Regions from separate parts of the Lysobacter sp. 1R34A genome, predicted to be linked through region 1. Evidence: predicted binding sites of a transcription regulator. Region 1 holds the regulator's gene; the other holds the start of a gene.
What was found. Region 1 encodes sigma-54, which starts transcription at its own class of promoters, with help from an activator protein. Its sites were predicted from a motif close to TGGCACGNGCNTTGC; they were not measured.
Positions count from the first base shown of each region.

Region 2: glnA (type I glutamate--ammonia ligase) is a predicted target of sigma-54. The motif match lies at 4,252-4,266, and genes of this name have one in related genera.

Region 1 covers NZ_JBPKJP010000006.1:56,369-71,182, reverse strand. The annotation lists gene ACSAMQ_RS03855 (tetratricopeptide repeat protein) at 221-2,398, opposite strand; gene purN (phosphoribosylglycinamide formyltransferase) at 2,805-3,488, shown strand; gene ACSAMQ_RS03845 (DUF3108 domain-containing protein) at 3,577-4,293, shown strand; gene ACSAMQ_RS03840 (DUF3108 domain-containing protein) at 4,294-4,992, shown strand; gene murA (UDP-N-acetylglucosamine 1-carboxyvinyltransferase) at 5,331-6,584, opposite strand; gene ACSAMQ_RS03830 (BolA family protein) at 6,775-7,014, opposite strand; gene ACSAMQ_RS03825 (KpsF/GutQ family sugar-phosphate isomerase) at 7,262-8,287, shown strand; gene ACSAMQ_RS03820 (KdsC family phosphatase) at 8,429-8,977, shown strand; gene lptC (LPS export ABC transporter periplasmic protein LptC) at 8,989-9,540, shown strand; gene lptA (lipopolysaccharide transport periplasmic protein LptA) at 9,521-10,048, shown strand; gene lptB (LPS export ABC transporter ATP-binding protein) at 10,048-10,767, shown strand; gene ACSAMQ_RS03800 (RNA polymerase factor sigma-54) at 10,847-12,256, shown strand; gene hpf (ribosome hibernation-promoting factor, HPF/YfiA family) at 12,488-12,817, shown strand; gene ACSAMQ_RS03790 (PTS sugar transporter subunit IIA) at 12,860-13,324, shown strand; gene hprK (HPr(Ser) kinase/phosphatase) at 13,483-14,433, shown strand; gene rapZ (RNase adapter RapZ) at 14,430-14,814, shown strand, end outside.
Region 2 covers NZ_JBPKJP010000048.1:13,511-28,324, reverse strand. The annotation lists gene ACSAMQ_RS12355 (YbhB/YbcL family Raf kinase inhibitor-like protein) at 1-50, shown strand, start outside; gene ACSAMQ_RS12350 (RDD family protein) at 171-644, shown strand; gene ACSAMQ_RS12345 (DUF4377 domain-containing protein) at 668-1,522, opposite strand; gene ACSAMQ_RS12340 (hypothetical protein) at 1,801-2,634, opposite strand; gene ACSAMQ_RS12335 (DUF2750 domain-containing protein) at 2,702-3,193, opposite strand; gene ACSAMQ_RS12330 (undecaprenyl-diphosphate phosphatase) at 3,243-4,049, opposite strand; gene glnA (type I glutamate--ammonia ligase) at 4,344-5,753, shown strand; gene ACSAMQ_RS12320 (TorF family putative porin) at 6,444-7,289, shown strand; gene ACSAMQ_RS12315 (P-II family nitrogen regulator) at 7,336-7,674, shown strand; gene ACSAMQ_RS12310 (ammonium transporter) at 7,746-9,068, shown strand; gene ACSAMQ_RS12305 (helix-turn-helix transcriptional regulator) at 9,332-10,183, shown strand; gene ACSAMQ_RS12300 (VOC family protein) at 10,208-10,567, shown strand; gene ACSAMQ_RS12295 (S8 family peptidase) at 11,072-12,454, shown strand; gene ACSAMQ_RS12290 (TonB-dependent receptor) at 12,949-14,814, shown strand, end outside.

The sequences.
Region 1 (14,814 bases):
GGGTAGAGCCCTGGATTCCCGCCTTCGCAGGGATGACGAATCGGGCAATCGCGCAAATCTGAACCCGCTGCGAGCTGAAGTCTCTACGGCCCGGCCAAGACGCACAGCGCCCGGCGTTCATGGATGCGCGAACCGATGGCTCGCAAGCGCATCCATTTCCCGTGCCGCCGCGCGCTGGTGGTGCGATCCGAGGGGGTCGGATCGACGAGCAAGGAGCCGCTCACACCAGCGCGTGGCGTCGCGTATAGGTCAGCACCGTATCGACGTGCTTCTGCAGCTCGGTGCGCACCGATTCCTCCAGCGGGCACTCGGCCAGCACGTAGTAGGCCGAGCGCAATACGTCGCGCCAGCGCGGCTGGCGCGGCAGCTTGGCCAGGCTCAGGTAACGCTCCATCGCTCGCGCCCGCAAGCGGCCGTCGTCGACGGTGACCCGCCAGATCCGGCTTTTCTCGGCCAGTTCCAGCCGGCCCTGGCCGGTGCTGCGTTCCCAGGCCTCCACCACCGCCAGCATCAGTTCGACCAGGGCGCGACGGAATGACGAGCGCATCGCCTCGTCGGCGGCGGCGCCCAGGGCCGAGCCGGCTTCGACGTCGGCCAACGCATCGGCAGCAGCCGCGTCGATGCGCAGCGGTTCCAGGCCGACGCGTTCGGCCTGCCCGGCAGCGAGTGGGTCCAGGCCGAGTACGATCAGGCCTTCGCCCTGCCCGGTCTCGCTGAGTTGCGCACGCAAGGCGTCGCCGTGGAGGCGGAAATCCAGGCGCTGCGACGCCGAGGACTCGTCGAGCCGCTCCAGGGCCTCGGCGAAACGCGCCCCGTCGGACTCGCCCAGCAGTTCGCCGAAGCCGCGGCCGGGCAGGCTGTCGCCAGCCTGGCCGAGCAATTGCCCGGCGCTGCGGTTGGCCGCGAGCACTTGGCCGCCGGCGTCGAGGATCAGCACCGCGTCGTCGCGGCTGTCGAGCGCGGCCTGCAAGCGCTTGCGGTCCACGCCGAGGTCGGCCGCGGCGCGGCGGTAATATTCCACTTCCTCGGCCAGGCGCGCCTGCCGCGCAGCTTCGGCAAGGCGGGCGCGCTGTTGCCGGCGTAGGAAGAACACCAGCAGCCCGAGCACGGCGGCCACCGCCGACACCGCGGTCAGCCACAAGGCCAGCGTGCGTTGCCGAAGACTGAGTGCGCGCACTTTGTTCTCGGCGGCGAGTGCGGCGATGGTGCGGTCGCGTTCTGCGGTCTCGAAGCGGACCTGCATCCATTTCATCTCGCGGTCGTAGCGCGCCTCGCGCAAAGTGCGCGCGGCGATTTCGGACTCGCGCAACGTCGCCAGCGCGCGCGGCCATTCGCCCAGAGCTTCGTAGGCATCGGCGAGTTCGGCCAACAGTGCCGGCCGGTCGCTGTCCTGCGCCGGCAGGCTCGACAAGGCATCGCTCAGGCGCAGTTGCGCCGCTCGCGCCTGTCCGGACAAACGTGCGGCCCGCGCGGCCTGCAATTGCAGCGGCGCCGGCGGCCGCACGCCGTCCTCGGCCGCCAGGGCGAGACCGCGCTCGGTCCAGTCGCGCGCCTTGGCCAGATCGCCGCGCAGGATCGCGGCGCGGCCGAGTTCGGCATGCACGCGCAACTGATAGGTGCGTTCGCCGGCTTTGACGAACGCGGCCAGGGCCTGCTCCAGCAGGGCTTCGGCGCGCTGCGTGTCGCCCGAATCCAAGGCCAGAACGGCCATGCTCTGCAGTACGTGCGCGGCTTCGATCGAGTTGCCGACGCGACGGAACTCGGCCAATGCCTGCTCATAGTGACGCGCAGCGTTGCCGGTCGCGCCGAGATCGCGATAGATGTCGGCGATGTTGTTGAGCACCGGCCCCAAGGCCGGCTCACGCGCGCCGCGCTGAATTTTCAGACTCGAAAGAAATGCCTGCAAGGCGCCGCGATAATCGCCGAGCCGGCGCAGCGAGGCGCCGATGTTATTCCAGCTCCTGGACTGCGCCGAGCGGTCTTCGTGGCGTTTGGCGATCTGCAGCGCGCGGTGAAACTTGCCCAGGGCTTCGACGGTGCAGTCCTGGCGATAATCGAGCACGCCGCGACGGCGTACGAGTTCGTAATCGACCTGCCAACCGGCGTCGGGGCCGGCGACGGCCTGCGCGCAATCGAGCGCACCGGCCGCGCCTGCGAAATCGCCGCCGCGCGAGCGCTGGTCTCCGGCCTGGTAGAGCGCGGCGAGCGCATGGGCACGATCGCCGCCGGGCGCCAGGCCATAGCGCCGCAGGCACTCGTTCGCCTTGGGCAGCGTCGCAGCCGGCTGCGACGGTCGGCATGCCGCGTTTGCGTCGGCCTGCGCAGCCGCCGCCGGCACGTGCAACAGGAAGCCGCTCAGTAACGCGAACGCCCAACACCTCGAACTGTCCTTGCCCACGCCCCGCTCCCGGCTGCCGCTCTGGGCAGCTTTGCCCATCCTGTCGCGAAGCGGAAGCGATGGGGTTGCGGAAAGTCTTCATCGATCCAATTCATTTAGCGCACCCGGTCACACTGGCCATGGACTCGATCGACACCCGCGCAGACGTGGCGCCGCTGGTCTGCGCCGCCCAGACTTCACACTGACAGCCGGCACGGGCCGCGGCCTCGAGACCGGATGGTCGCGGCGGCGCCCTGGCGAGCGGCGATCCCCGGCCCACCCTCGGCAACGACACGAGCACAAGCCAGGACACGCCCGGCTTCCTGCGCATGCCCTCTCCACCTCCTCTTTCACCGCCCCCAACCGCCAGATCGCGCACCCGGCGAATCGCTTAAAATGCCGGCCTGTCTCGACCTGATGGCCCGCAATGTCCCAGCCGCTTCCCCGGATCGCCGTCCTCGCATCGGGCCGCGGCAGCAATCTGCAGGCCGTGCTCGACGCCATCGGCGCCGGCCGGCTGGCCGCCGAGGTGGTCGGGGTGTTCTCCGACAAACCCGGCGCGGCCGCGCTGGAGCGCGTGCCCGAGGCCCTGCGCTGGTCGGCCCCGGCGAAGGCCTACCCGAGCCGGGAGGCCTTCGACGCCGATCTCGCCGACGCCGTCGCCGCCAGCCGGCCCGATTGGATCCTCTGCGCCGGTTACCTGCGCATCCTCGGCGACGCCTTCGTCGAACGCTTCCGCGGCCGCACCATCAACATCCATCCCTCGCTGCTGCCGAAGTTCCGCGGCCTGCACACCCACGCCCGCGTCCTCGCCGAGGGCGAGCGCGAGCACGGCGCCAGCGTGCACTTCGTCATTCCCGAACTCGACGCCGGCGCGGTCATCGCCCAGGCCGTCGTCGCAATCGAACCCGGCGACACGCCCGAGGCCCTGGCCCAGCGCGTGCTCGGCGTCGAGCATCCGCTCTTGCTCGCGGTCATGCGACTGGCCGCCAGCGGCCGCCTGGCTGAACACGGCGCAACCGTCACCCTCGACGGTCATCCGCTATTTACGCCGCTGCGTTTAGATTTCGCCGGCGATCTGACCCACCCGGCCACCGGCCTCGCGGCCTGAACGCCGCGCCCCGCGCAGGGGTCCAACGCGTTTCGCACACGCGGTCCACGCGCCGCCAATCGAGCCCTCCAGGATCCCCGCGTTGCCCATGAAGTCCTCTCTGCCCCTGTTCATGGCCGTGCTGATCGGCGCGGCTCTTCCCGGCAGCGCCGCCGCGCTGGAACCGTTCGTGGCCAATTACCAGGTCTTCAACAGCGGCAAGGCGCTCGGCGATGCGACCATGCAGGTCAAGCCCGAGGGCGGCCACTGGCGGATCGACCTGAACATCCATGCCGAGCGCGGCATGATGGGCCTGGCCGGCGCCGCCGCGCAGCAAAGCACCTTGTTCGAGACGGTCGGCGACGGCTACCGCCCGCTCAGCCAGACCATGGTCCGCAAGGTGTTGTTCTCCAAGCGCACGATCACCGGCGTTTACGACTGGAACAAGCGCACCGCGCAGTGGAGCGGCGACGTCAAGGAGCACCGGCGCAAGCCGATCCCCCTGGCCGACGGCGACATGAGCGGCCTGCTGATCAATCTCGCCGTGGTCCGCGACGCTCAGCCCGGCAAGACGCTGAATTACCGCTTCGTGGATTCCGGCCGTGCCCGCCCCCATCAATACCTGGTGGCCCAGGAGCTGGAAGGCGTCAAGGTCGACGACATGAGCTTCAACGCGATGCGCGTCAACCGCGTGCAGAGCGGCAACGAGGAAACCTCGATCTGGGTGGTCGACGGCGTTCCCACCCCGGTGCGCATCCTGCAGCGCGAAAATGGCCAGGACACGTACGATCTGCGTCTGGTCGAATACAAAGGAGTCAACGAATAAATGACGACCCACACGAACAGTCGAATCCGCAAGGTTCGTTTTGCCTTGCTCGCTGCCGCGCTGGCCCTGGCCAGCGCCCCGGCGCTCGCGATCAAGCCGTTCAGCGCCGACTATTCGGCCAGCTACATGGGCATGCAGGGCAACGGCCGCATGACCGTCGCCGCCGCCGGCGCGAACCGCTGGAAGTACAGCCTGGCGGTGACCAGTCCGCTGGCCAATCTGCAGCAGTCGACCGTGTTCGAGGAAAAGGCCGGCCAGTTGCGCCCGATCAGCGGCAGCGACAGCAGCAAGGTGCTGACCAAGAACAAGAACAAGAGCGCGAGCTACGACTGGGCGCGCGGCGTCGCCACCTGGACCGGCGACGTCAAGCCCGACCGCGCCGGCCCGATCAAGCTGCAGGCCGGCGACCTGGACGCGTTGTTGATCAACCTCGCGCTGGTGCGCGACGCCTCCTCCGGCAAGCCGTTGAGCTACCGCATGGTCGAGGACGGCCGGGTCAAGCAGTTGACCTACACCGTCGAAGGCAAGGAAGCGATCACCGTCGGCGGCAAGTCGCAGCAGGCGACCAAGCTCGTCAGCAAGAACGGCGACAAGGAGACCATCGCCTGGGTGGTCCCCGGCATGCCCGTGCCGGCGCGCATCCTGCAGCGCGACAAGGGCGCCGACGCGATCGACCTGCGCGTGCAATCGGTGCGCTGAGCCTGCCCCGCCGCGCCGGCATGGCCGCGATGCGCGAGAGCCCCGCTTCGGCGGGGCTTTTTGTTGGCGGAAGATGGATCGGGAGTGCGTCGAGAGCCTGGGCACTCCTTCCGCAGAGGGATTCGACTTGGCAGCGCGACCGGGAGATTCGCTCCGCTTTATAACGGCAACTTTCGCCGAACGCAGAGCAAACGCCCCCCGCCAGCCGATTTCATCGGCACACGAACAACGCAAGGCGCAGCCCCTTTGCAAGGGAGGCGAATCATTGCGGCCGCCTCGCCCCCGGGGGTAATTACCAAGGGAAACGGACGGTCGCGAGGGCGTCGAGAAACGCCCGCTTACACCCGGCGGATCTTCGCGCCCAGCTTGGACAGCTTGGCTTCGATGTTTTCGTAGCCGCGGTCGAGGTGGTAGATGCGGTCGATGGTGGTTTCGCCCTGCGCCACCAGACCGGCCAGGATCAGCGAGGCCGAAGCGCGCAGGTCGGTCGCCATCACCGGGGCGCCGCTGAGCTTGGGCACGCCTCGGATCACCGCGGTGTGGCCGTCGACGCGGATGTCGGCGCCCAGGCGCAGCAGTTCGTTGACGTGCATGAAGCGGTTTTCGAAGATCGTCTCGTTGATCACGCCCACGCCTTCGGCCACGCAGTTGAGCGCCATGAACTGCGCCTGCATGTCGGTCGGAAACGCGGGATACGGCGCGGTCACCATGTCGATGGCGCGCGCGCGGCGGCCGCCCATGTCGAGGGTGATGCGGTCGCCGTCGACTTCGATCTGGGCGCCGGCGTCGCGTAGCTTGTCGAGTACCGAGTCCAGCGTGTCGGCACGGCTGTGGGTGACGGTGACGCGGCCGCCGGTCATCGCCGCGGCGACGAGGAAGGTGCCGGTCTCGATGCGGTCGGGCAATACGTCGTGGCTGCCGCCGTGCAATTTTTCGACGCCATGCACGACGATGCGGCCGCTGCCGGCGTTCTCGACCCGCGCGCCGAGCGCATTGAGGCAGTCGGCCAGGTCGACGATCTCGGGCTCCATCGCGGCGTTTTCGAGCACGCTGGTGCCCTCGGCGAGCACCGCGGCCATCAGCACGTTCTCGGTGCCGGTGACGGTGACCACGTCGAACACGAAGCGCGCGCCCTTCAGGCGGCCCTTGCGCTGCGCCTTGATGTAGCCGTTCTCGACGGCGATCTCGGCGCCGAGCGCCTGCAGGCCCTTGATGTGCTGGTCGACCGGTCGCGAACCGATCGCGCAACCGCCCGGCAGCGAGACTTCGGCTTCGCCGTACTTGGCCAGCAGCGGGCCGAGCACCAGCACCGAGGCGCGCATGGTCTTGACCAGCTCGTACGGGGCGACATGGCTGTTGACCGTGGTCGGGTCGACGGTGATCGTCGCGCCTTCGCTGCGCACGCCGGCACCGAGCTCGCCGAGCAGCTTGGCGGTGGTCAGCACGTCGTGCAGCTGCGGCACGTTGCGGATCGTCACCGGCGCATCGGCCAGCAAGGTCGCGCACAGGATCGGCAACACGGCGTTCTTGGCGCCGGAAATCTGGACTTCGCCATTGAGCGGCTGCCCGCCTTCGACCACGATTTTTTGCATTTAGGGAGCCGGGTATGGGAAATGGAGAATCGGTAATGGTAAGAGCAGACGGCCGGGGACGGGTGAGGTCCCGGTGAAGTGCCGCCGGGCACCGGCCCAGCGGCGGCCGCCCGCCGCGCAGCCGCTTGGCTGGCCGCGCATTCTCGGCTGCTTGCCCGGGCCGCTTGGCCGGGCCGCTTGCCCGGGCCGCTTACTTCGGGTTGCCCGCTTCTTCGGGCGTCAGGGTCTTCAGCGCCAGGGCGTGGATTTCGCCGCCCATGCGCTCGCCCAGGGTCGAATAGACCAGGCGGTGCCGCGCCAGCGGCAGCTTGCCGCGAAAGGCTTCGGCGACCACGGTGGCCTCGAAGTGGACGCCGTCGTCGCCGCGCACTTGCGCTTGCGCTCCGGGCAGGCCTTGTTCGATCAGGGTGCGGATGGTTTCGGCGTTCACTACTCGAGCCTCTGGAGGACGCGGCCCGTTATGCGGGCCAAAAGGATGAAGCGGCAAGCGGACGACGCAGGCGCGCTGCGTGGCCGGAGGCCGGCTGAATACGGGGTGGCCGCTGCCCAGAGCGGATCCTGCCGGGAGGGGATCTGCCGCGGGGACGGCGCTGGGCGGACGAACCGCTTAGAATTGACGGATTAGCCTAGCGGAAAGCCCTCCGGTCCGAAATGGCGACCTTCGAAACGGCCTCTCTATGACCAGCTCCGCACGCCCCGCCCTCGATCCCGTCGTCCTGCAGTCGCCCGCGGCGCAGGCCGGCCTGGCCCAGAGCGGCCGCCGCGTATTCGAGATCGAGGCCCAGGCGCTGGCCGCGGTCGCGGCCCGCATCGACGGCGATTTCACCGCCGCCTGCAACCTGGTCCTGGCCGCGCGCGGCCGGGTCGTCTGCACCGGCATGGGCAAGTCCGGCCACATCGCGCGCAAGATCGCCGCGACCCTCGCCTCGACCGGCACCCCGGCGTTCTACGTCCATCCGGGCGAAGCCGGCCACGGCGATCTGGGCATGATCACCGACGCCGACGTGGTCCTGGCCCTGTCCTACTCGGGCGAGAGCGACGAGGTGCTGATGCTGCTGCCGGTGCTCAAGCGCCAGGGCAACCGTCTGATCGCGATGACCGGCCGGCCGCAGTCGACCCTGGCGCGCGAAGCCGACGTCCACCTCGACGTCAGCGTGCCGGCCGAAGCCTGCCCGCTCGCCCTGGCGCCGACCTCCAGCACCACCGCCTCGCTGGCGATGGGCGACGCGCTCGCGGTGGCCCTGCTCGAAGCGCGCGGCTTCACCGCCGACGATTTCGCCCGCTCCCACCCGGCCGGCGCGCTCGGCCGGCGCCTGCTGCTGCACATCACCGACATCATGCACGCCGGCGACGAAGTGCCGCGGGTCCACGCCGATGCCAGCATCAGCGAAGCCCTGGTCGAGATGAGCCGCAAGCGCCTGGGCATGACCGCGATCGTCGACGACGCCGGCTGCCTGATCGGTCTGTATACCGACGGCGACTTGCGCCGCACCCTCGACGACGCCGGCGTGGACCTGCGTTCGACCCGCATCGCCGAGGTCATGACCCGCTCGCCCAAGACCATCGGCGCCGACGCGCTCGCGGTCGAAGCCGCGCAGCTGATGGAAACCCACAAGATCAGCGGCCTGCTGGTCGTGGACACTGAACGCCGCGTGGTCGGCGCGCTCAATATTCACGACTTGTTGCGTGCGAGAGTGGTTTAAGAGCCGGGACTCGGGACTCGGGACTCGGGACTCGGGACTCGCAACAGCATCAGAGCTTTCCTGCCAAATTCCAAATTCCCGAAATTCGAGTCGAGTCCCGAAACCCGAGTCCCGAGTCCCGAAATACCGAGCGCCAAACCTGTGCCCTACAGCCACCTCAACGATTATCCCGCTGAAGTCCGCGAACGCGCCGCCCGCATCCGGCTGGCCTGCTTCGACGTGGACGGCACCCTGACCGACGGCCGGCTGACCTACGACAGCGAGGGGCGCGAGCTCAAGAGCTTCCATGTCCAGGACGGCCAGGGCCTGTCGCTGCTGGGGAAATACGGCATCGCCGTGCATTTCGTCACCGCGCGCGGCGGCGTCATCGCCGCCCAGCGCGCGGCCGAGCTCGGCGCCACTGCTCACGGCGACGTCGCCGACAAGCTCGCCTGCGTGCAGCAGATCGCCGCCGGCCTGGGGCTGTCGCTGGACCAGGTCGCGTTCATGGGCGACGACCTCGCCGACCTCAAGATCCTGCCCCACGTCGGCCTGTCGGTCGCCCCCGGCAATGCCCACCCGTGGGTGCGCGAGCGCGTGCACTGGCGCACCGTGGCGCGCGGCGGCGAAGGCGCGGCGCGCGAACTGTGCGACCTGCTGCTCGGGGCGCAAGGCCACGCCGAGCGCGTACTGACCGGTGCGCTCGGATGAGCTGGCGCGGCATGCTGACCCTGATTCTGATGGCCGCCGCCGCGTTGAGCGGCTGGGCGTTGTGGTCGCAGCGCGACAAGAACGACGGCGACGGCCGCGCCGAGGCGCGTCCGGACTATGTGCTCAACCAGTTCGAGGCGGTCGTGCTCAACAAGCAGGGCAAGGAATCGTTCACCTTGCGCGCGCCGAAGCTGACCCGCGACCCGAACGAGAAGACCCTGGACGTCACCACCCCGCTGTTCCTGATCCCGCCGAAGGCCGGCGGCAACGGCGGGGCCTGGGAAGTGCGCTCGCAGCGCGGCTGGGTCAGCGCCGAGGGCGACGAAGTGCGCCTGCGCGGCCAGGTGAAGGCCGACAGCACCAATGCCGAGGGCAAGCCGATCAACATCGCCACCGAGGAGCTGAACCTGTTCCCCGACACCAACAAGGCCACCTCGGCCGTTCCGGTGAGGTTGATACAGCCCGGCACTATAATGAACGGGTCGGGATTGCAGGCCGATCTCGAAACCAAGAACGTCACCATTCCCAACGTCAAGGTCCGCTATGAAGCGAAAGCCCGCTAACTGGCCGGCGCTGTGCCTGGTCGCCCTTCTGCTGGCGCCGGCGGCCGCGCTCGCGCGCTCTTCGGACCGCAACCAGCCCATGGACGTCGGCGCCGACAGCAGCAACTGCTCGGTCAGCACCGATTCCGGCCCCTGCGTGCTCACCGGCGGCGTCAAGATCGTCCAGGGCACGTTGGTCATCAACGCCGCCAAGGCCGACATCAAGCGTGCCGCGGGCGACATCAGCTTCGTCACCCTGACCGGCTCGCAGGCGACGCTGAAGCAGGAGCTCGACGACGGTTCGCCGTTCAACGGCCGCGCCAACAAGATCGAGTACGACATGCCGAAGGACACCATCGTCCTGACCGGCAACGCCTACGTCGACAAGAACGGCGACACCATCAAGAGCGAGCGCATCGTCTACAACTCCAAGACCGGCCAGGTCGAGAGCGGCGGCACCGGCGGCCGCGTCAACATGCGCCTGCAGCCCAAGAGCAAGACCGCCGCGCCGGCCAAGGGAGGCGGCTGATGCTGGTCGCGCAAGGCCTGCGCAAGGCCTACCGCTCGCGCGAGGTGGTGCGCGACTTCGGCCTGACCCTGGATGCGGGCGAAGTCGTCGGCCTGCTCGGCCCCAACGGCGCCGGCAAGACCACCTGCTTCTACATGATCGTCGGCCTGGTCCCGGCCGATGCCGGCCAGATCGTCCTCGACGGCAAGGACATCACCGCCGAGCCGATGTACGCCCGCGCCAAGTACGGCGTCGGCTATTTGCCGCAGGAACCCTCGGTGTTCCGCAAGCTCAGCGTCGCCGACAATCTGCGACTGGTGCTGGAACTGCGCGACGACCTCGACCGCGCCGGCATCGAGCGCGAGCTGGCCAGCCTGATGGAGGAACTGCAGGTGACCCACGTCGCCGAGCAGCTCGGCGCCAGCCTGTCCGGCGGCGAGCGCCGCCGGGTCGAAATCGCCCGCGCCCTGGCCGCCCGCCCGCGCCTGATGCTGCTGGACGAACCCTTCGCCGGCGTCGACCCGATTTCGGTCGGCGAGATCCAGCGAATCGTGCGCCATCTCAAGAATCGCGGCATCGGAGTGTTGATCACGGACCATAACGTCCGTGAAACCTTGGGCATTTGCGACCGGGCGTATATCCTGAACGACGGTGGCGTGCTCGCGCAGGGGGCTCCGGACGCGCTGCTGGCCAATCCCGATGTCCGTCGTGTCTATCTGGGCGAACAGTTCCGTCTGTAACCTTGCGGTTACCGGGCGCGGACGACGCCCACGACGCGCGGCCCGGGCCGACAGCCATCTCAGGTCGCGTTAGCAATCGATGATGAAGCCTCGCCTCCAAGCCTCGCTCGGACAACAGCTGGTGATGACACCGCAACTGCGGCAGGCGATCCGCTTGCTGCAGTTGTCGGCTGTCGAACTGGAAGCCGAGCTGGCCACCGCGATCGAGAGCAATCCGCTGCTCGACTGGACCGATCCGTCCGCGGTCAACGAAGACGAGCCGCGCGCGCCGCCGAGCGTCGAGGAAGGCGCCGAAGCGCCGACCGTCGAGCCGGAATGGACGATGGACGACGGCGAGACCTGGTACGAACGGGTCGGCCCTTCCGACCACGACGAAGACTCGCCCGCGGCCGAACAGGTCGCCGAGGCCGAGACCCTGCACGATCACCTGCTGTGGCAACTGCACCTCAGCCCGCTGTCGCAGCGCGACCGCAGCATCGGCGTGGCCCTGATCGAGGCGATCGACGACGACGGCTATCTGCGCGAAAGCCTGTCGGCGATCGTCGAATCGCTGGCGATGGGGGTCAGCGAAGAAGAAGTCGCGACCGTGCTGCACCAGGTGCAGCGCTTCGACCCGGTCGGCTCCGGCGCGCGCTCGCTCAGCGAGTGCCTGAGCCTGCAGCTCAGCACCTTGTCCGACGACACCCCGGGCAAGGCCCTGGCTTTGGTGATCGCCGGCGAACCGCTCGAACGCCTGCCGCGGATCGGCGCGGCCGGCCTGGCCAACGAACTCAAGCGCGACATCGCCGAGGTCGAGACTGCGGTGCAGTTGCTGCGCTCGCTCGACCCGCGTCCCGGCGCGCAGATGGGCGCGATCTCCACCGACACTTACGTTACCCCGGACGTGGTGATCTGGCGCCAGAACGGCCTGTGGCGGGTCGCGCTGTCGGAAGCGATGCGCCCGCGCATCTCGATCCATCGCGGCTACGAAAGCATGATCCGCCACGCCAGCGCCTCCGACGCCAGCTATCTGCGCGGGCATCTGCAGGAAGCGCGCTGGCTGCTCAAGAGCCTGGAAGCGCGCGGCGACACCTTGCTCAAGGTCGCGCGCTGCCTGCTCAAGCAACAGGCCGGTTTCCTCGAATTCGGCGACAGCGCGCTGCGCCCGCTGACCCTGCGCGAGGTCGCCAACGAAGTCGGCCTGCACGAATCCACGGTTTCGCGCGCGATCGCCCGCAAGTACGCGCGCACTCCGCGCGGGACCATGCCGCTGCGCGCCTTCTTCGCCTCCGGCATCGACACCGGCTCCGGCGGCGAGGCCTCCAGCACCGCGATCCAGGCCATGATCCGGCGCCTGATCGAGGCCGAGAACCCGCGCAAGCCCTTGTCCGACGCGCGCCTGGCCGAGACCCTCAAGGCCACCGGCGTGCCGGTCGCGCGCCGCACCGTGGCCAAGTATCGCGAGGCGATGAGCATCCCCTCGTCGCAGGAACGCGTGCGCATGGCGTAAGCCCGCCAGATTCCGCAAACCCGCAGGATTTCGATTTTATTTCCCCAACGAATCAGCAACTTAGGCCCGGTCTACGACCATTGTTGCGGTCTGGCCACTTGCACCTGGAATTGAGCGTGCGATGCTGGAATCCCTGGCCCCGGCCAGGGCGTCAAACAGGCCCCCGAGCCGTCGACGACCGACGGCCCGGAGCCCAGTCTGCATTCTCCCGCGACGTGAAGGAGGTCTCCGATGCGTATCGAAACCCACGGCCAGCAACTGGAAGTCACTGCAGCCCTGCGTGACTATGTGGAAACCAAGCTGGCCCGTCTGCAGCGCCATTTCGACCAACCCTTCGACGTGCGTACCCAGCTCAGTCTCGACAAGCCCGACCATCGCGCCGAGGCCACCGTGCTCATCGCCGGCCGCACCCTGCACTGCGACGCCGCCGCCATCGACATGTACGCCGCCATCGATCTGCTCGCCGACAAGCTCGACCGCCTGCTGATGAAGCACAAGAGCAAGCAAGTCGACCACCACCGCGGCGAAAGCCTCGCACGCAACGGCGAATTCGTCGGCTGAACCCGATTTACGGGGCCCGGTCATCGATCCAGACACACCGTCATGCCGCTTTATGAATTATTGAGTGCGGAACGGGTCGCGATCCTGGTCGAACCCGGCGATCGCAATACCGTGCTCGATGTCGCCGCGCGCATGCTCTGCGACGGTAATCCCTCCACTGCGTTCGCCCTGCGCGCAAGCCTGGGCGAACGCGAACGGCTCGCCAGCACCGCGATCGGCCACGGCGTCGCCATCCCGCATGCGCGCACGCCCCTGTTCGAACACAGCCGCGGCGCCTTTCTCAGGCTGGCCCAGCCGGTCGATTTCGGCGCCATCGACGGGCACCCGGTGGACCTGGTCCTGGCCATGGCCATTCCCGAGCACCACGTCCAGCAGCATCTGCAGTTGCTGGCCGAACTCGCCGAACGCTTCGCCGACGGCGGCTTCCTCGAGCGATTGCGTTCGGCGCCGTCCGTCGCCGAGCTGAGTTACCGCCTGCTCGATCATTGCCGCCGCAGCGCGGCCTGAGCCTTGCGCTCGTAGACACGTCGAGGCGAGCGCCGGTTCGAGCCGCCATCAGCAAGCGACCCGGCGTCGCGCCGGCCGACCGCCTTCACGCCGCATCGGTCCCGCCGGCTCCGCGTCGATGCGGACACCGCCATCGCTTTGCTCGTAAACTTCCGCCCATGAGCAAGAGCATCCGTGCAGGCGAACTGTTCGAACAGCAGCGCGAGCGGCTCGCCCTGCGCTGGGTGGCCGGCCAACGCGGCGACGGCCGCCTGGTCGAGGCGGTCAACACGGTCGCGCGGCGCCCGTCGCTGGCCGGTTACCTCAATGCGATCTATCCGAACAAGGTGCAGATCCTCGGCACCGAGGAACTGACCTGGCTCGACGGGCTGGACTCGCGGCTGCGCTGGGAAACGATCGAGAAGATCATCCAGTTCCGGCCCCTGGCCCTGGTCATCAGCAAGGACCAGCCCTGCCCCGAGGACCTGCGCATCGCCGCCGAGGAAACCGACACCCCGCTGTGGGTTTCGCCGCGCCGCGGCCACGAATTGCTCAATCACCTGCAATACCACCTGGCGCGCGCGCTCGCCCCGCAGATCACCCTGCACGGGGTGTTCATGGAGATCTATTCGATCGGTGTGCTTATCACCGGCGAATCCGGATCGGGCAAGAGCGAACTCGCGCTGGAGCTGGTCACCCGCGGCCATCGCCTGGTCGCCGACGATGCCCCGGAATTCACCCAGATCGCGCCCGACGTGCTCGACGGCACCTGCCCGGACATGCTCCAGGACCTGCTCGAAGTGCGCGGCCTGGGCGTGCTCAACATCCGCCAGATGTTCGGCGACACCGCGGTCAAGAACAACAAATACCTGCGCCTGATCGTGCACCTGACCAAGCCGATGAGCGAACCGGTTCCGGCCGGAATCGAACGCCTGACCGGCGACACCGGCATCCGCCGCGTGCTCGATCTCGACGTGCCGATGATCACGCTGCCGGTCATGCCCGGCCGCAACCTCGCCGTGCTGACCGAAGCGGCGACGCGGCTGCACAGCCTGCGCATGAAAGGCCTGGACCCGGCCGCGGCCTTCATCGCCCGGCACAGCAACTTCCTGGAGCGCGGCGAATCGTGAGCAATTCCCCTTTCGACCCCGCCGCGTCCGGCGAGGGCAACGCCTTCACCCTGGTCATCGTCAGCGGCATGTCCGGCTCGGGCAAGTCGGTGGCGCTGAACACCTTCGAGGACCTGGGCTTCTACTGCGTCGACAACCTGCCGGCGGAACTGCTGCCGCAGTTCGTGCAGAACGTGATCAAGGCCGAGGAAGGCATGCCGACCAAGCTCGCGGTCGGCATCGACGTGCGCAATCGCCATAGCGATCTGGCCAACATCCCGGAATGGCTGTCGGCGGTCGGCGCGCTCGGCGCCGATCCGCGACTGGTGTTCTTCGAATCCAGCGACGGCGTGCTGCTCAAGCGCTACGCCGACACCCGGCGCCGCCATCCGCTGAGCCAGT
Region 2 (14,814 bases), on a different contig from region 1:
AGGCCACGACCTATGCGACGTATGCGCTGAATCCGGCGGTTGCCGGCTGATCGACGGCGGCGCACGGCCTCGCCGTTGCGAGCGCGCACCGCGATTGCGGGCGCGCTGTCGGTTGCCCTAGAGTCCGCCGAGGGATTCCGCTTCGGGACCGACAGGGGAGCACGATCGACATGGACGACAACCCGTATCACGCACCGCAGACCGCGGTGCAGTTGGACGAGCGCATGGCGAAGTTGGAGGCGGCGAGCTTCCTCCGGCGCTTCTTCAACTACCTCATCGATTTCGTCGCCTGCTATGCGATCGGCTTCGTGATCGCCTTCGCGTTCGCCTTGTTCGGCGGGGAAGGCGCGCTGGCCGCGATGGACGAACCGAACCTCCTGCGCGACTACGCCATCGGCATCGGCTTGATGTTGGCCTACTACATCCCGCTCGAAGGCATGTTCGGCGTCACCGTCGGCAAGCTCATCACCGGCACCCGCGTGGTCGACGAACAGGGGCGACCGCCGGGTTGGGGTCAGGTGATCGGGCGCACCTTCGCGCGCCTGATCCCGCTCGAGCCGTTCTCGGTGCTGTTCTCGGACAGCCGCCGCCCGGCCGGCTGGCACGACCGCCTGCCGAAGACCCTGGTGGTGCGGACGCGCTGAACCCAGCGCGTCCGCGACAGCGCTTACGACTTCGGCGGCGGCACCAGTTCGCTCTCGACCACCATGTCGAGCACGTAGGCCACCGACGAGGCGTCGGCCGGCGGGTTCTTGATGTCGAACTTCTTGACCCGCACGACGTTGCGCACGCCGGCTTCGTGCTTGTAGCCCTCGATGTCCTGGTACAGGAACTGCCACTCGCCCGGCGCCTGCGAGACGCCGTTGGCGTCGTAGCTGCGCTCGCGCACCCACAGGCACTGGTGCTTGGGCATCAGCGGATGCGGGCAGGTGCGGCGCTGCGCGTCGACTTCGAAGAACATCGTGGTGCCTGCGCTGCCGTAGCGGGTTTCCGCGGTCGGTTCGCCACTGAGGCTCAGCTTGCTACCCGAAGCGGTCGTCAACAGCAGGCGCGGCTGCGGCGCCTGGCCTTCGATGGCGAATTTCGCGTTGCCTTCGAGCTGCCTGGCGATCTCGCTGTCCATCTGCATCAGGCGCTGGTCCTGGCAGGCCATCAAGGTGGTCTGGAACTGCTTGACCTCGATGCGGTCGCCCTTGAGCGCGTACATCGCGCCGACATGGTTGCAGCCGCCCGACACGCCGAGGCGGTCCTTGACGAAACTCAGCTGCAGGCCGTACTTGCCCTCGCGCTGCAGCGCGGCGATCGGCTTGCCGGCGCTGTCGGTGGCCGAGTCGAGTTTCCACTTGTAGCCGCCCAGGTCGATGGCGGAAGTCGCCGGCGCGGCATCGGCCGGCGCGGCGCTGTCCTGGGTGGGCTTGGCGGTGTCGCCGTTGCCGGTGCTGTGGGAAGGCGCGGCGCAGGCGGCGAGCAGGGCGAGCGACAGCGCGGCGGCGGACAAAACGAGGGGGCGGGTGATAGTCATGGGGCGGGATGATCCAATGTTGGCTGCGAAGACAGGATCAACGGCCGCGCGCGGGCCATGGGGTTGGCCGCGTTCAGCCGCGGGTCGGGCAGGCCGGTCATTGAGCGACGGTCCACCCGCGCTGCTGTGCGCCTCGCCCGGCTCCGGCATCCAGGGGCGCCGGCAGCGCGCGGCCGCCGGCGGCGGTGGCGAGCAGAACTTGCAGCGGTAGCCGGTCGCCACCGACCAAAGGCGGGGACGAGAAGCGAACCGGTTGGGCCGCAAGGCGGATGCGATCGTCAATCGCCGCGTGGATCGACCGACGCGCAAGCCGGGGTCTCGGGTTGGATGCGGGCCTGGGCGTCGCGATACTCCTTGACGTAAACCACGCCGGGCACGCCGTGCGCATCGACGATGTCGAAGCGCCGCACCCGCAAGGTCGAGCGGAAGCAGGCTTCATGGCGATAGCCTTCGATCGGGTCGCGCTGCCAGTGCCAGTCGCCGACCGGAATGCGGTTCGCCCCTTCGCTGCGAACCTGCCGCACATGCAGGCAGCGCTCGCGACGCCTCGACGGCGGCGGACAGCGGCGCTCGTCGTCGATCTCCAATTCGAGTGGGGTGCCGGGGCTGCCGTAGCGCGTCTGCGCGGTCGGCACGCCGACCAGGCTGATGCGTGCGCCGTCGTCGTGGGTGATCAGCAGCTTGTGCGTGTCGCCCTCGGCGACGATCGCGAATTGCGTGTTGACGGTGGCCAGGCGGAAGAAGGCGGTGTCCATCGCGGCGTCGCGCCTGCAACCGGCGGTGGTCTGGATTGCGCCCTGGTCGTCGCGCAGCAGTCGTTTGCCATCCAGCTTGTAGCGGCCGCCGACCGTGTTGCAGGCTCCTTTCAATTCGAATACGCCGTCTTGGTAGCGCGCATGCAAACCACGATGACGCGCTCCGCGCAGCGCGCCGACGCGGCGGCCCCACGCGTCGGTGGCCTCCAACGGGTACCAGTCGAAGGCGCGCAGCAAACCGGCCTGGGTCTGAGGCAGCGAGTAAGCCGGCGCGGACTGCCGGCTGGCGGCCACCGAGCCCAGCGAGATCGTCGTCAGCAATGCGGCCGCCAATGCGAGGCAGAACAATCGATTCATGGCGCGACACTCCTTGTCGATCAGCGATAGGCGTCCCAGTCGAACGCGCCGGCGCGCGGTTCGGGGTTCAGCCTTTGGGTTTGGCGAACTTCTGCGCCAGCTCGCGCTGGGCGCGCTCCAGGTCGAGGCCGCCGTCGCTGTCGTCTTCTTGCTCGCTTTCGTCGGCGAGCACGGCGTCGATATGCCCCAGCAGTTCCGCCGGGGTGACTACCGCGCACTGCATCGTCGTGTTCGGAAACACGCCGACGCCGAGGCCGGCTTCGGTCAGCGCCGGCGCGGCCTTCGCGCGCCAGGCTTCCAGCTCGCGCAGCACCGGCGCATAGCCCTTGAGGTTCGGCGCGGCCGCCAGGGCGGCGCGCGCGGTACCGGTCGAAGGCCACACCGGCAACAGCTCCTGGCCGTCGTCGTCGAACAGGGTCAGCACGAACTCGCCGGATTCGGCGACCCACAGCTGCCCGGTGCGCGCGACCGCCGCGACGAAGGCGGCGTAGCGCTCGGGCCCGGACAACTGGGCGTAGTCGAGCAATTCCTGTTCGGCGGCGCGATCGGCTTCGTTCATGGCGGCGGCTCCTGCCGGTGAGGCGGTGCGGTCAGCTGGGCGATCTCATTCAACTGCCGGACGGCATCAGCAGCAACAGCGCTGCGCCGAACACGAAGCGGTAGATCGCGAACGCGGTGAAACGGTGGGTCTGGATATAGCGCAACAGCCACTTTACCGCGATGAAGGCGGTCACGGCCGATGCGACGAAGGCTACCCCGAGCGCGTTCCAGTCTTCGTTGGCGGCGGCCGGGGTGCCGAGCACGCCGAGCAGCTCGTAGCCGCTGGCCGCGAACATCGTCGGGATGCCGACCAGGAAGGTGAACTCGGTCGCCGCGGCGCGGCTGGTGGTGCCGGCTAGCAGGGCGATGAAGATCGTCGCACCCGAACGCGAGGTGCCCGGGAACACGCCGGCGACGACCTGGGCGATGCCGACCAGGGTCGCGACGGTCCAGGTGATCTCGCTGCGTTCGCCGAGCGCGGCGGCGCGCTTGGCGGCGAAATGCTCGGCCGCGATCATCCATACGCCGCCGAGCACCAGCGCCCAGGCGATCGGCAGGACCTGGTCGGGCAGGCTGAAGCCGGCCTTCTTGACCGCGATGCCGAGCACCGCGGTCACTCCGAAGGCGACGGCGAGCTTGTACAGGTAGTCGCGGTTGTCGCGCTCGGCGAAGCCGGTCGCGAGCGTCCACAGCCGGCGCCAGTAGATGACCACCACGGCGAGGATCGCGCCGGCCTGGATCGAGATGTTGAACAGGTCGGAGCGGTGTCCGAGCCAGTGTTGCGCGATCAGCAGATGTCCGGTGCTGGAGATCGGCAGGAATTCGGTGATGCCTTCGATGATGCCGAGGAGCAGGGCGGCGAGCAGGTCGGTCATTAGGGGCGGGGGTCTTGGTCGGGGGCGGAGAGGCGGAGCGCGCCGCCGCGATCGGGGGTTCGCGGCGGCGCGCCAGAATAACGGAAAGCGTGTTGCACTAACTTGGTGCGAATGCCCGGTTTCGCGCCTTCATATGGTGCGTCCCGATCGCGACAGATCCACGATTCTTTTTTATTTCATGGGCTTAGAGGGAGTTGAAAGTTGGCACGACGCTTGCTTCCCTGTCAGGCAGGCGGCGTCAATGCCCTCGCGTTGCACGACTCTTACTCCCGACTCCCCTTTCCCGGAACGAACATGTCTCTCGAACAGGTCGAAAAGCTCATCAAGGATCACAAGGTCGAATTCGTCGACCTGCGTTTCACCGACATGCGTGGCGTGCAGCACCACGTGACCTTCCCGAAGTCGATCGTCGAGCCTTCGCTGTTCGAAGACGGCAAAATGTTCGACGGCTCCTCGATCAGCGGCTGGAAGGGCATCAACGAGTCGGACATGATCCTGCTGCCGGATCCTTCGACCGCGTTCCTGGACCCGTTCACCGCCGATCCGACCGTCGTGCTGACCTGCGACATCCTCGACCCGGCGACCATGCAGGCCTACTCGCGCGATCCGCGCGGCGTCGCCAAGCGCGCCGAGGCCTACCTGAAGTCCAGCGGCGTCGCCGACCAGGCCTTCTTCGGTCCGGAACCCGAGTTCTTCATCTTCGACTCGGTCCGTTACGCCAATGAGATGGGCCACACCTTCTTCCACATCGATTCGGAAGAAGCCGCCTGGAACTCGGGCAAGGAATACGAAGGCGGCAACAGCGGCTACCGTCCGGGCGTGAAGGGCGGTTACTTCCCGGTCGCCCCGCTCGACTCGCTGCACGACATCCGCGCCGAGATGTGCAAGACCCTCGAGCAGGTCGGCATCGAAGTCGAAGTGCACCACCACGAAGTCGCCAACGCCGGCCAGTGCGAGATCGGCACCAAGTTCAACTCGCTGGTAGCCAAGGCCGACGAGCTGTTGACGATGAAGTACATCATCAAGAACGTCGCCCACCGCAACGGCAAGACCGCGACCTTCATGCCCAAGCCGATCGTCGGCGACAACGGCAGCGGCATGCACGTGCACCAGTCCTTCGCCAAGGGCGGCGTCAACCTGTTCAGCGGCGACGGCTACGGCGGCCTGTCGCAGATGGCGCTGTGGTACATCGGTGGCGTGTTCAAGCACGCGCGCGCGATCAACGCCTTCACCAACTCGGGCACCAACAGCTACAAGCGCCTGGTGCCGGGCTATGAAGCGCCGGTGATGCTGGCCTATTCGGCCCGCAACCGCTCGGCCAGCTGCCGCATTCCCTACGTCGCCAACCCGAAGGCGCGCCGCATCGAGATGCGCTTCCCCGACCCGATCCAGTCGGGCTACCTGACCTTCGCCGCGCTGATGATGGCCGGCCTGGACGGCATCAAGAACCAGATCGACCCGGGCGCGCCGAGCGACAAGGACCTCTACGACCTGCCGCCGGAAGAGGAGAAGGGCATTCCGACCGTGTGCCACTCGCTCGACCAGGCGCTCGAAGCGCTCGACAAGGACCGCGACTTCCTCAAGGCCGGCGGTGTGTTCACCGACGACTTCATCGACAGCTACATCGCGCTGAAGATGCAGGAAGTGACCAAGTTCCGCGCTGCGACTCACCCGCTCGAATACCAGATGTACTACGCCGTCTAAGGAGATTGCCGCATATGTACATCGGGTCTTCGGATCGGCAGGTGTCCGGCCCGGTCCTTGCGGACCGGGCGCTCACCGGGCCGGAATGCGCTTCAACGCATTCCGGAAAGCGCCCGGCTCGCCCGCTCGAATACCAGATGTATTACGCCGTCTGATCGCCATGAACGCATCCATCCTCGCGCCAGCCAAGCGTTATCCCGATCGCCCGCGCCGCTTCGATGCGGCGCGGCGGGATGACGCGCGGCGGCGCGCGCAGGCGATGCGCGAGATGCAGTAAACCAGCACACGGCCCGGGGCTAACGCTCCGGGCCGTGTCGCTTTCAGGGAAGAGCACCCACCCGGGCGACGCCACTCGCCTCCATCCGTCCGATATCGGCCATGGCCGACGTCGCGGGAGCGGCTTGCCGCAACAAACGCAGGACACGAAACGCAAAGCCCCTTACCACCGAAACCCTCGACCGCGGCATCGCACACAGCACGACGAGTACGCAGCCATCGAGCCGCGACCGATCGACGCGCGCCGCCGCGGACCCGACCCACCACAGGAGGACAGCCATTCGACGCAGGCGCGGACCGCAGAGTCCGACCGCGCGTCCATCTCCGGCCCGAGCACGACGAAGGCGTCGACGCGGCCGGAACGCAACGAAGCAATGACCGGGGAGGGGCCACCGCTTATGAGGAGCCTGCGTCATGTCGTTAGATAGCAAAACCGAAAGCGCCGGCGCCACCGGCAAGACCGCGCGAGCCAAGTACGCGCGATCCAAGACCGCACGAGCCAAGACCACACGAGTCCAAGCCGCGCTTGCCACCGCGCTCGCGTTCGCCGCACTCGCGGCCACGACTGCACACGCCGGAACCTCGGGCTCGGTGAGCCTGACCAGCGACTACCTGTTCCGTGGGGTGTCGCAGACCAACCAGAACCCCGCCTTGCAGGGGGGCATCGAATACGCGCACGACAGCGGTTTCTACGCCGGCGCCTGGGGCAGCAACGTCAGTTGGCTGTCCGACACCGTCGTGATCGGCGACGACATCTCCAACAGCCTCGAACTCGACGGCTACGTGGGCTACCGCGGCAAGGCCGGCGAGCTGTTCTCCTACGACGTCGGCGTGCTGACCTATTACTACCCCGGCGACTACCCGAGCGGCTTCAACAGCCCCGACACTACCGAGATCTACCTCGGCGGCACCCTGGCGCCGTCTCAGACCGTGTCGGTCGGGCTCAAGTACTCCCATGCCGTGACCGACCTGTTCGGCTATGCCGATTCCGACGGCAGCGGCTACCTCGACGCCAACCTCAACTGGACCTTCCAGCCGAGCTGGACGCTCAACGTACACGGCGGCAAGCAGTGGATCGAGCACAACAAGGATTTCGAGTACGCCGACTGGAAAGTGGGCGTGACCAAGAGCTTCGACAGCGGTTTCTCGGTCGCGGCCGCCTACAGCGGCACCGATGCCGAAGAGGCTTACTACACCAACGCCCACGGCAACTTCCTCGCCGACGACGCTTTCACCCTGACCGTGACCAAGGCGTTCTGAGCACGCCCGGCGCACGACCGCACACGAACCACCACGGAGCCGCGAGATGAAACTGATCATTGCCATCATCCGCCCGTTCAAGCTCGACGAGGTGCGCGAAGCGCTGACCGAAGTCGGCGTGTCGGGCATCACCGTCACCGAAGTCAAAGGCTTCGGACGCCAGAAGGGCCACACCGAGCTGTACCGCGGCGCCGAGTACGTCGTCGATTTCCTGCCCAAACTCAAGATCGAGTGCGCCGTCCCCGACAGTCTGCTCGACGCGGCCCTGGAATCGATCCAGAACGCCGCCCGCACCGGCAAGGTCGGCGACGGAAAAATCATCGTCCTGCCGGTCGAGAACACGGTGCGCATCCGCACCGGCGAACTCGACGACGACGCCCTGTGACCCTCCACGCGAGAAACGAAATGAACCACACGATGATCGAATCCCGCTCGCGCGAGCGGATCGCAAGCCCCATGGCCCTGGCCGCCGCACCGGTGTTGGCGTTGTTGTCGGCCGGCGCCGCGCGGGCGCAGGAAACCGCCGCCGCGGCCGCGCCGGTGGTCGACAAGGGCGACGTCGCCTGGATGCTGACCTCGACCCTGCTGGTGCTGCTGATGACGGTGCCGGGCCTGGCCCTGTTCTACGGCGGCTTGGTGCGCTCCAAGAACGTCCTGTCGGTGTTGATGCAGGTGCTGGCGGTGTTCTCGCTGATCGTACTGCTGTGGGTGACTTACGGTTACTCGCTGGCGTTCGGCGGCGGCAACGCCTTCATCGGCACCTTCGACAAACTGTTCCTCAAGGGCGTCGACAAGGCCTCGCTCGCGGCCACCTTCACCGCCGGCGTGTCCCTGCCGGAGTACGTCTTCATCGCCTTCCAGTCGACCTTCGCCGGCATCACCGGCGCGCTGATCGTCGGCGCCTTCGCCGAGCGCATCAAGTTCTCGGCGGTGCTGCTGTTCTCGGCGATCTGGTTCACCTTCGCCTACCTGCCGATCGCGCACATGGTCTGGTACGGGCCCGACGGCTATCTGTTCGCCAAGGGCGCGATCGACTTCGCCGGCGGCACGGTGGTGCATATCAACGCCGGCATCGCCGGCCTGGTCGGCGCCTACTTCGTCGGCAAGCGGGTGGGCTACGGGCGCGAGGCGATCAAGCCGCACAACGTCACCTTCACCATGATCGGCGCGTCGCTGCTGTGGGTGGGCTGGTTCGGCTTCAATGCCGGCTCCAACCTCGAAGCCACCGCCGGCGCGGCGCTGGCCTTCCTCAACACCTTGCTGGCGACGGCCGCGGCGGCGCTGGCCTGGAGCCTGGTGGAGAAGGTGATCAAGGGCAAGCCGTCGATGCTCGGCGGCGCTTCGGGCGTGGTCGCCGGCCTGGTCGCGATCACCCCGGCCTGCGGCACGGTCGGTCCGTTCGGCGCGATCGCGATCGGCGCGATCGCCGGCGCCTTGTGCGTGTGGGGCGTGCACGGCCTCAAGCGCCTGTTGCGCGCCGACGACGCCCTCGACGTATTCGGCGTGCATGGCCTCGGCGGCATCATCGGCGCCTTGCTGACCGGCGTGTTCAGCTCGCCCACGCTCGGCGGCTTCGGCCTCGGTGCCGGCAACGACAGCATCGCCGAGCAGCTGGGCGTGCAGGCCCTGAGCGTCGGCATCACCGTGGTCTGGTCGGGCGTGGTCTCGGTGGTCGCCTTCGCGATCGTGAGGCTCGTGGTCGGTCTGCGCGTGCCGGAGGAATCCGAACGCGAAGGCCTGGATATCACGACTCATGGCGAGTCGGCTTACGAGAGTTGAGGGTTGTGTGAGGGAGAGTAAACAGGAGTGAGTGGGGAGGAGTGAGTAGGCAAGGCGAGCAAAGAGTAGGCAGGAACTAGGAACGAGTGGGCTGTTGGTCTAGGCGACGCCCCGAAGCGATACGGTATTGGCGCCGACCCCGCCTGATCCCGCCCGCCCCCTCGAGCCTCGTTCTCACTCCTCGCTTCTCACTCCTCTCCACACTGCCAAAGCGCGCAACCCGGTCATTGCCAGCGCTGCCGCCCGGGCCTAGCATCGGCGGCATGCAGATCATTCCGCTCAGCGAAGGCGCATCGCTCCACGCGGTCGACTACCGCTGCGGGGCGGGGCCGCGGGATGCGCCCTTCGTCGAGCGTCACCGCAGCCACTGCATTTCCTACGTGCGCCGCGGCAGCTTCGGCTATCGCGTGCGCGGCGAGGCCTACGAACTGGTCGCCGGCAGCGTGTTGGTCGGCCGTGCCGGCGACGAGTTCCTGTGTACCCACGAACACCACGGCTGCGGCGACGAATGCCTGTCGTTTCATCTGTCGCCGGCGCTCGTCGACGAACTCGGCGCGAACAGCGCGTTGTGGCGCGCCGGCGGCGTGCCGCCGTTGCCGGAACTGATGGTCTGGGGCGAACTCGCCCAGGCCGCGGCGGAGGGGCGCAGCGATCTCGGCGTCGATGAGGTCGGCCTGCTGTTGGCGCGGCGTTGCGTCGACACCGTCGATGGTGCGGCTGGCAAACGCCTGCGGCCGCGCGCCGCCGATCGGCGCCGCGCGGTCGAGGCGGCGATGTGGCTGGACGCGAACGCGCATCGCGCGGTCGGCCTCGACGACGGCGCGCGCATCGCCGGGATCAGCGCCTTCCATTTCCTGCGCCTGTTCGCCGATGCGCTCGGGGTCACTCCGCATCAATACCTGCTGCGTGCGCGCCTGCGCCGCGCCGCATCCTTGCTGGCCGACCCGCAGCGGCCGATTACCGAGGTCGCTTACGACAGCGGCTTCGCCGACTTGTCCAACTTCAGCCGCAGCTTCCATCGGGCCGCCGGGGTCTCGCCGCGCCGCTTCCGCCAGGCCGCGCGCGGCGACCGCAAGATTTTCCAAGAACGCATCGGCCGCGGCCCGGCAAGCTGACCTCCCTTTCGAGGAGGTTCCCTCATGTACGACCACGTCGGTTTGAAGGTACGCGATCTCGCCGCCAGCCTGAAGTTCTACCGTGCCGCATTGAAGCCGCTCGGCCACGTCGTCGGCTCCAGCGACGACAGCGGCGCCGGGCTCGGCCCGAAGGACGCGCCGGCACTGTGGCTGTATCCCGACGGCGATGCGCGCGGCGGTGCGCATGTCGCATTCCGCGCCGGCAGCCGCGCCGCCGTCGACGGCTTCCATCGCGAAGGCGTCAAGGCCGGCGGCCGCGACAACGGCGGCGCCGGGCTGCGCGAGGATTACGGCGCCGGCTATTACGCCGCGTTCCTGCTCGACCCCGACGGCCATAACGTCGAAGCGGTCTACATGGAGTAAGCCGACGAGACATTGGCCGTTGCCGTGGCCGCGACGCCGGCGCCGCGAGCGTGCCGGCGGCGCGACCGCGGCCGCCTGGGCGATGCGTCGTAAGCGGCTAACTTCTGCCGGCGCATCGGCCGGCGGGCCTAGGCGCGCCACTCTCGGTTGCAATTTTCCAATGGCGAAAAAATAGCCAGTCAGGATTTTCACGCCTGTCGTCGCAGTTCGAGCGTAGGCGCGAACGGCGCAGGTGCAGCGCATTCGTTCAGTCTCCGCGCGACATCGCGTTCGAATCCCATATCCATCCCGCTCGTTCACGAATGCGCTGTGATGCAGATGCATTTGCGTATTGCGCGTCCGGCGTCAGTGCCTAGGCTGCCTAGCGCGGACATAGCGCTGTGTCCGCGCCACGTCCGGACGCGCTCGCGCAAGACCGCAGTCCTCGAAACAGTCGATCGCGAGAGAGAACCAGGACGGTTCCGCCGCATACCGCGGCCTACGAAACCTCACGGGAGTTTCGCAATGTCTCAGCCATCAGTCTCCACCCTGCGCCGGCATGCGCTGGCGGTCGCCACCGTTTCCATCCTCCTCGCCGCGCCGGCGTTAGCCGCCGACCGCGTCAACCTCAGCAGTCTCGATCCCGACCGGCCGGTCGCCGGTTTCGTCGTCGCCTACAAGTCGGGCACGCCGAAAGCGCTCGACTTCCAGCGCGAACTCAGCACGGCCGTCGCCGTGCTCGGCCGCAAGGACCTGAGCGTCAAGCACGCCGGTCCGGTCTCGACCGGCGCCGAACTGATCGAAGTCAGCCGTCCGCTCGACGTGGTCGAAGCGACCACGCTGATGCAGCGGATCGCGGCCAATCCGGACGTCGAATACGTCGAGCCCAACTCGATCTTCCAGCCGATCCTGACCCCGAACGACCCGAGCTACCCCTCGCAATACGGCCTGCACGGCGTCGCCGGCGGCATTCGCGCCAACACCGCCTGGGACAACGGCTATCAGGGCCAGGGCAAGATCATCGCGGTGATCGACACCGGCATCACCGCGCATCCCGATCTCGCCGCCAACCTGACCTCGCCGGCCGGCTACGACTTCATCACCAACGTCGCCACCGCCAACGACGGCAACGCCCGCGACAGCAACCCGGCCGACCCCGGCGACTGGTGCGGCACCAATCCGTCGAGCTGGCACGGCACCCACGTCACCGGCATCGCCGCGGCGGTCACCAACAACGCGGTCGGCGTCGCCGGCACCGCGTTCCGTTCCAAGGTGCTGACCGCGCGCGCGCTCGGCAAGTGCGGCGGCACCCTGGTCGACATCGCCGATGCGATCACCTGGGCCTCGGGCGGCACCGTCGCCGGCGTGCCCGCGGTCGGCGCCAACAAGGCGGTGGTGATCAACCTCAGCCTCGGCGGCAGCGGCACCTGCAGCTCGACCTTCCAGAACGCGATCAACGGCGCGGTGTCGCGCGGGGTGACCGTGGTGGTCGCGGCCGGCAACAGCAACGCCAACGCGGCGAACTTCCAGCCGGCCAGCTGCCTTAACGTGATCACCGTCGGCGCCAGCACTTCGGCCGGCGGCAAGGCCAGCTTCTCCAACTGGGGCACCACATCGGTGGTCGACGTGGCGGCGCCGGGCGTGGGCATTCTGTCCACGCTCAACAACGGCACCACCACCCCGGGCGCAGCCAGCTACGCCAACTACAACGGCACCTCAATGGCGGCGCCGTTCGTGGCCGGGGTGGTGGCGTTGATGCAGTCCAAGCCCGCGCCGGACGAATCGCCGGCGGTGATCGAACGCCTGATCAAGTCCACCGCGCGTCCGTTCCCGGTGCCGCCGGTGCCGCCGCAGTTGATCGGCACCGGCATCGTCAATGCCGACGCCGCGACCGACGCGATGCCGTAGTCGGGTCCATCGTTCGCAAGGCACGCCCGGAACCCCGGCTTCGGCCGGGGTTCTTCGTCGGCGCGTCTCGCCGGAGGCGAGCGGCGAGGGCGTCGACGCGGCGTGCGCGAACGCGTGATGCATTGCGCAAACCGGTGCGCACCCGGCGCCGCGCAACGAACGTCGAGTGCCATCGGCGTCGTCGCCTGCGCCCCCGACTTTGGTTGCACGCCGGCAACGGCGGCGCGCGCATTGAAACCGCTTACGTGCCGGTGAACGCGCGTTGCGCGTGATCCGCATCACGCTCCCGCTAGACAGTCGTCCCGGCATCGGCACGAGCGTCGATCGAGCGTCGCAACCATGTTGCATCGCCGCATTCTGTCCTCAAGTTGACAGCGCTGTCATGGCCGCGCTACAAGCTTTCCGCACTGCCGCCGGTCCGACTTCGCGGCGCGCGCTCACACCACACACAACAACGATCGGCTCGCAGCCGGCCCCGGGGAGGGGATGTCCTGATGAACCTGCCTATGCACCAGCGTGTCCGCGGTTCGACCTTGAGTTTTGCGATCTTCGCCGCGCTGATGGCCGGCCATGCCGCCGCCCAGGACACCGCGTCGTCGCCCGCCGAGGCGCCCGCCGCATCGGGCAAGGAAGCCACCGACCTGGATTCGGTGATCGTCACCGTCGAACGCCGCGAGCAAAGCCTGCAGAAGTACGCCGGCACCGCGCAGGCCTTGTCGCAGGACGATCTGCGCGGGCTCGGCATCAATAACGAGCTGCGCCAGATGCAGGTCGCTGTGCCCGGCCTGAGCATCGCCAACCAGGAAGGCGCGACCGAAGTCTTCATTCGCGGCGTCGGCTCGTCCAACAACACCGAGCTCGGCGACCCGGGCGCCGCGCCGCACGTCAACGGCGCCTACATCCCGCGTCCGCGCGGCCTCGGCGGCATGTTCTACGACCTGGAACGGGTCGAGATCAACAAGGGTCCGCAAGGCACCTTGCGCGGCCGCAACGCGCTCGCCGGCACCCTCAACATCGTCACCAAGAAGCCCGAACTCGGCGGGCAGTTCAGCGGCTACGTGCAGGGCGAAGTCGGCAACCGCGACCAGAAGGGTTACGAGACCGCGCTCAACTTCCCGCTCGGCGAATACGCCGCGCTGCGTTTCGCCGGTTATCACATCGAGAAGAACGCCGGCTTCAAGAACGTCGGCCTGTGGCAGCACCTCGACCCGGCCGGCATCCAGGACGACAGCGCCGGACGCCTGTCGTTCCTGTACGAGCCCGACGACAAGCTGTCGGTGTTCGCGATGCTCGATGTCGGCCGCGAGCTCGGCACCGGCTATCCCGGCGCCGGCCTGTTCCGCGCCGCCGAGGAGGGCTATACCTCCGAAGACATCGACATGCGCGAGGTGATCTACCGCGGCGTGCAGGGCAAGGTCGACAACAAGCTGTGGGGCTTCCAGGGCACGGTGCGCTACGACTTCGGCGGCGTCGCCCTGGAGTACAACGGCAGCTACCGCGACGTCGACTATTTCCAGATCAACGCCGCCGCCGACGGCAACACCTGGCCGGGGCGCGACCTGCGCGCGCGTCCGCCGGGCGAGCCGGCGACCTGGGGCGGCATCGACTACGACAACTTCGGCACCAACTACCTGCAAGCGCGTTCGCAATCGCAGACCCACGAATTGCGCCTGTCGTCCGACGACGACGCGCGCTTCCGCTGGACCACCGGCGGTTTCTACTTCCACGAAAAGCAGCAGGTCGGTTTCTTCGCTCTCGCCGACAAGGGCGCGTTCTACTCGGGCACCGAATTCACCATGCCCGACGTGGACGGCAAATCCTGGGCGGCTTTCGGCGACGGCACCTTCGACGTCAACGAACGCCTGCGCGTCAAGGGCGGCGTGCGCTACACCGACGAGCGCAAGTCGCGCGACGGCATCGGCGGCAACTGGACCATCGGCCTGGGCGGCGACGGCGGCGTGTTCCAGACCCGCCTCGGCACCGAAGGCTTCAAGCCGACCCTGCTCGACCGGCCTTCGTTCGACGTGACCGGCCTGACCAGCAATGCCGACCTCGCCCGCTTCCTGCTGCAGGGCGTGCTGCAGGCCGGCGCGCGCGACACCATGCAGCAGCAACTGGCCGGAATCGTCGACGGCAGCCGCCCGAACGGCACCTGCGTCGACCGTCCCGACACCGGCGGCAACACCGTCAACTGCCCGGCCAACGGCCAGCACAGCTTCATCGCGCTCGGCGTGCCGTCGGCGCAGCACGGCTCCAGCGCCTTCGACTTCATCGACTGGCGCCTGGGCTTCGAGTACGACCTCAGCGAACGCAACCTGCTGTACGCGACCGTCTCCACCGGGCACAAGGCCGGCGGCTTC